2 regions of the Streptomyces sp. NPDC037273 genome follow, and region 2 is predicted to be linked to the other one. Evidence: riboswitches for the same ligand, from Rfam matches in the RefSeq annotation. Region 2 holds a riboswitch; the other holds the start of a gene.
What was found. A riboswitch is a leader RNA that binds a small molecule or an ion and turns the genes downstream of it on or off. The one in region 2 is predicted to bind ZMP and ZTP.
Positions count from the first base shown of each region.

Region 1: linked by a shared signal. The riboswitch ahead of ACZ7G1_RS16295 (bifunctional 5,10-methylenetetrahydrofolate dehydrogenase/5,10-methenyltetrahydrofolate cyclohydrolase) and the one ahead of ACZ7G1_RS05610 (serine hydroxymethyltransferase) in region 2 are both predicted to bind ZMP and ZTP.

Region 1 is NZ_JBVJVO010000005.1:306,515-308,959, forward strand. Features, by position in the region: gene ACZ7G1_RS16290 (SWIM zinc finger family protein) at 1-256, shown strand, start outside; gene ACZ7G1_RS16295 (bifunctional 5,10-methylenetetrahydrofolate dehydrogenase/5,10-methenyltetrahydrofolate cyclohydrolase) at 412-1,266, opposite strand; ZMP/ZTP riboswitch at 1,295-1,402, opposite strand; gene ACZ7G1_RS16300 (GAF domain-containing protein) at 1,537-2,445, shown strand, end outside.
Region 2 is NZ_JBVJVO010000002.1:86,236-88,680, forward strand. Features, by position in the region: gene ACZ7G1_RS05610 (serine hydroxymethyltransferase) at 1-988, opposite strand, end outside; ZMP/ZTP riboswitch at 1,052-1,142, opposite strand; gene rocD (ornithine--oxo-acid transaminase) at 1,251-2,445, shown strand, end outside.

The DNA of each region.
Region 1 (2,445 bases), on a different contig from region 2:
GGAAGGCCTCGCCTGGGCGGAGACGCGGCTGGCCGATGCGTGGGAGGACGACGAGCGGCCGGCCCTGCGACGGTCCGCGGGCTGCCGGTGGACGACCGGGAGCGACGACACGCAGCTGCGGCTCGGCTCGGACGGCCGCTGGTGGCCGTACGCCAGGGAAGGCGCGCACTGGTCGCCCGCGGGGCCGGCGGACCGGGATCCGGCCGTCGCGCTGGCGACGGCGCTGACAGCGGGTGCGGCGGGCGAGAGCGCGTAGGCCCACCGGGGCGCGCCGGCCCAGTCCCGGCCACCCGCCCGGCCCGGCCCAGGCGCAGCGCCACGGGCTCCACAGGCGCTGCGGAACTCCGGCGCGCGCCGGACATGGCCGGGCGGCCCCGAGGTTCCGGGGCCGCACCGGTGCCGCCTCGGTGCCTACAGGCCGAGCTGGCGCTCGGCGCCTTCCACGGTCTGGGCGAGGAGGACGGCGATGGTCATGGGGCCGACGCCGCCGGGGACGGGGGTGATGAGGGAGGCGCGCTCGGCGGCGGAGGCGAAGTCGACGTCGCCGATGTTGCCGGGGTTGTAGCCGGCGTCGATGACGACGGCGCCCGGCTTGATGTCCTCGCCCTTGATGAAGTTCGGCTTGCCGACGGCGGCGACGAGGATGTCGGCCTCGCGGACGACGGAGGAGAGGTCCTTGGTGCGCGAGTGGCAGTAGGTGACGGTGGCGTCGCGGCCGAGGAGGAGAAGACCGGCCGGCTTGCCGAGGATCGCGCTGCGGCCGACGACGACGGCACGCTTGCCGCTGAGCTCGACGTCGTACGCGTCGAGGAGGCGCATGATGCCGCCGGGCGTGCAGGAGACGAAGCCGGGGAGGCCGAAGCCCATGGCGGCGAAGGAGGCCATGGTGACGCCGTCGACGTCCTTCTCAGGGGCGATGGCCTCGAAGGCGGCGCGCTCGTCGATGTGCGGGCCGACGGGGTGCTGGAGGAGGATGCCGTGGACCTCGGGGTCCTCGGACAGCGCGGTGATCGCGGCGACGAGTTCCTCGGTCGTCGTGGACGCGGGGAGCTCGACGTGCTTGGAGCGGATTCCGGCCTTCGCGCAGCGGTTCTGCTTCATCTTCACGTACGTGACGGAGGCGGGATCCTCGCCGACGAGGACGGTCGCGAGACACGGCGTGACGCCGGTGCGGCGGGTGATCTCGGCGGCGCGGGCGGCGGTCTCCTCGACCGTGCGGCGGGCGAGGGCCGTGCCGTCCATGAGGGTGGCGGTGCTGGTGGACATGGCTGCTCCTGGGCGTCGTCGATGACAGGTGGTTCGCCCAGGCGCACGGCATCGGCGGGCCCGCGCCGACAGGACGCGCGCCGCCGGGCCGCTCCCCGGTGGTGATCCACCTCAAGCGCCAGTCACGGCCCGAGCCCCACTCTACGTGAGGGGCTCGCGTCGGGTCCCGGACAGGGTGCATATGCCGCCCGGTCCGGCCGCTTGTCGGCGGCCCGCACGGGCACCACGATGACCCGGACGGGCCATGACGACCTCGACGGGGAGGCCGAGTTGAGCGATGCGTGGGTGACGGGGAAAGCCGACCCTGGTCCGGCCGCCGGGGACGCCCGGCCGCTGGTCGCCGAGTCCTGGCGGCGTTCGGTACGCGCGCGCGTGAGCCCCGACGGGGCGGCGCGGGTGGAGCTGGCGGACGACGAACTCGCGGCCCACCGCGACGGCCATCCGCTGGCGGCGGCGATGCCCGTGATCCGGGAGCTGATGGGGGCGTACGCGACGGACGGGGAGCACCTGCTCGCGGTCTGCGACGCGGCCGGGCGGATGCTCTGGGTCGAAGGCCATCCGGCCACCCTCCGCAAGGCACACGGCATGAACTTCGTGGCCGGGGCCCGCTGGTCGGAGTCGGCGGCCGGGACGAACGCGCCCGGGACCGCGCTCGCCGTCGACCGGCCGGTGCAGGTCGTCGCCACCGAGCACTTCCGGCGCCCCGTCCAGGCGTGGACCTGCGCCGCCGCTCCCCTGCACGACCCGCGCACCGGCCGGCTCCTCGGCGCGGTCGACATCACGGGCGGCGCACGGCTCGCGCACCCACACAGCCTCGGCTTCGTCCAGGCCGTCGCGCGGGCGGCCGAGTCCCAGCTCGCGCTGCTCGCGCCGGCCCCCGAACCCGGCCGGCTCACGGTGTCGGCGCTCGGCCGTGACGAGGCCGTGCTCGGCGTGGACGGGCGGCGGATCCGGCTCAGCCGCCGCCACAGCGAGATCCTGGTGCTCCTCGCGCACCGCCCTGACGGCCTGACCGGCGACGCCCTGCTCACGCTCCTGTACGAGGACGAGCACGTCACCCCGGTCACCCTGCGGGCCGAGCTGTCCCGGCTGCGCACGCTCCTCGGCCCCGATGTGCTGCGCTCCCGCCCGTACCGCCTCGCGGGCGCCGTCGAAGCCGACTTCACAGCGGTCGACCGC
Region 2 (2,445 bases):
CGGGGACCTGCTTGGGGGTCAGGTCGATCAGGATCAGGTGGTTGTCGGTGCCGCCGGAGACCAGGTCGAAGCCGCGGGCGAGGAGCGCCTCGGCGAGGGCCTTGGCGTTGGCGACGACGGCGTGGGCGTAGTCGCGGAAGGAGGGCTGGGAGGCCTCGCGCAGGGCGACGGCGATGGCGGCGGTGGTCTGGTTGTGCGGGCCGCCCTGGAGGCCGGGGAAGACGGCCTTGTCGAGGGCCTTGGCGTGCTCCTCGGTGGACATCAGCATGGCGCCGCGCGGGCCGCGGAGGGTCTTGTGGGTGGTGGTGGAGATGACGTCCACGTGCCCGACCGGGGACGGGTGCGCGCCACCCGCGACGAGGCCGGCGATGTGGGCGATGTCGGCGACCAGGACGGCGCCGGCCTCGCGGGCGATCTCGCCGAAGGCGGCGAAGTCGATGGTGCGGGGCAGTGCGGTGCCGCCGCAGAAGATGACCTTGGGGCGTTCCTTGAGGGCCAGTTCGCGGACCTCGTCGAAGTCGACGAGCCCGGTGTCGTGGCGGACGCCGTACTGGACGCCGCGGAACCAGGTGCCGGTGGCGGAGACGCCCCAGCCGTGGGTGAGGTGGCCGCCCATCGGCAGGGCCATGCCCATGACGGTGTCGCCGGGCTGGGCGAAGGCGAGGTAGACGGCGAGGTTGGCCGGGGAGCCCGAGTAGGGCTGGACGTTGGCGTGGTCGACGCCGAAGAGGGCCTTGGCGCGCTCGATGGCGAGGGTCTCGACCTGGTCGATGTTCTGCTGGCCCTCGTAGTAGCGGCGGCCGGGGTAGCCCTCGCTGTACTTGTTCTGGAGGACGGTGCCGGAGGCTTCGAGCACGGCGGCGGAGACGTAGTTCTCGCTGGGGATGAGGCGCAGGGTCTCGCCCTGGAGCCGTTCCTCGGCGCCGACGAGGGCGGCGAGTTCGGGGTCGGCGGCGGTGAGCGCGGGGTGCTGCTGCGGGGTGGTCATGTCGTGTCCTCCGGGCGTTCGGCAGGAACGGTCCCGGGGCTGAGGTGCGCACGGGACCAGGGCCCGTGATGCCCAGGCGAGCGGCACCTCGTGTGGTGGAGCGCGCGCGGCTCCCCCGGGGTCGCTTCCCCGTACGCCAGTCGCCGCGCGTGTCTCCAGGGTAGCTGGCGCGCCGTCGCCGAGGTTTCCCCGTCCGGCATCCGAGCGACGATAGGAAGGGGGCCACACGCACCCCCCGAGCCGCAGGACGAACGGAGATCCCGTGTCGAGAACAGAAGACGCGATCGCTGCCGCGGACGCGCACAGCGCGCACAACTACCACCCCCTTCCGGTCGTCGTCGCCTCGGCGGACGGGGCCTGGATGACCGACGTCGAGGGCCGCCGCTACCTCGACATGCTCGCCGGCTACTCGGCGCTCAACTTCGGGCACGGCAACCGGCGCCTGATCGACGCCGCGAAGGCGCAGCTGGAGCGGGTGACGCTGACGTCCCGGGCGTTCCACCACGACCGTTTCGCCGAGTTCTGCGCGCAGCTCGCGGACCTGTGCGGCAAGGAGGCGGTGCTCCCGATGAACACGGGGGCGGAGGCCGTCGAGACGGCGGTGAAGACCGCCCGGAAGTGGGGGTACGAGGTGAAGGGCGTGCCGGACGGGCACGCGAAGATCGTGGTCGCGGCGAACAACTTCCACGGCCGGACGACGACGATCGTCAGCTTCTCCACGGACCACGAGGCGCGCGACCACTTCGGGCCGTACACGCCGGGCTTCGAGATCGTCCCGTACGGGGACCTGACGGCGATGGAGGCGGCCGTCACCGAGAACACGGTGGCGGTGCTGCTCGAACCGATCCAGGGCGAGGCGGGCGTCCTGGTCCCGCCGGCCGGCTATCTGGCCGGGGTGCGGGAGCTGACGCGCCGGCGGAACGTGCTGTTCGTGGCGGACGAGATCCAGTCGGGCCTGGGCCGCACGGGCCGGACGTTCGCCTGTGAGCACGAGGGCGTGGTGCCCGATGTGTACGTCCTGGGGAAGGCGCTGGGCGGTGGCGTGGTGCCGGTGTCGGCGGTCGTCGCCGACCGCGAGGTCCTCGGGGTGTTCCGGCCAGGCGAGCACGGCTCGACCTTCGGCGGCAACCCGCTGGCCTGCGCGGTCGCCCTGGAGGTGATCGCGATGCTGCGGACCGGCGAGTACCAGGAGCGGGCGGCGGAGCTGGGCGAGCATCTGCACGCCGAGCTGGGGCTGCTCGTCGGCGGCGGCGCGGTGGAGGCGGTGCGCGGGCGCGGCCTGTGGGCCGGTGTCGACATCGTGCCGTCCCGCGGCACGGGCCGCGAGATCTCCGAGCGGCTGATGGAGCGCGGCGTGCTCGTGAAGGACACCCACGGTTCGACCATCCGGATCGCCCCGCCGCTGGTCATCTCGAAGGAGGACCTCGACTGGGGTCTGGAGCAGTTGAGGGCCGTCC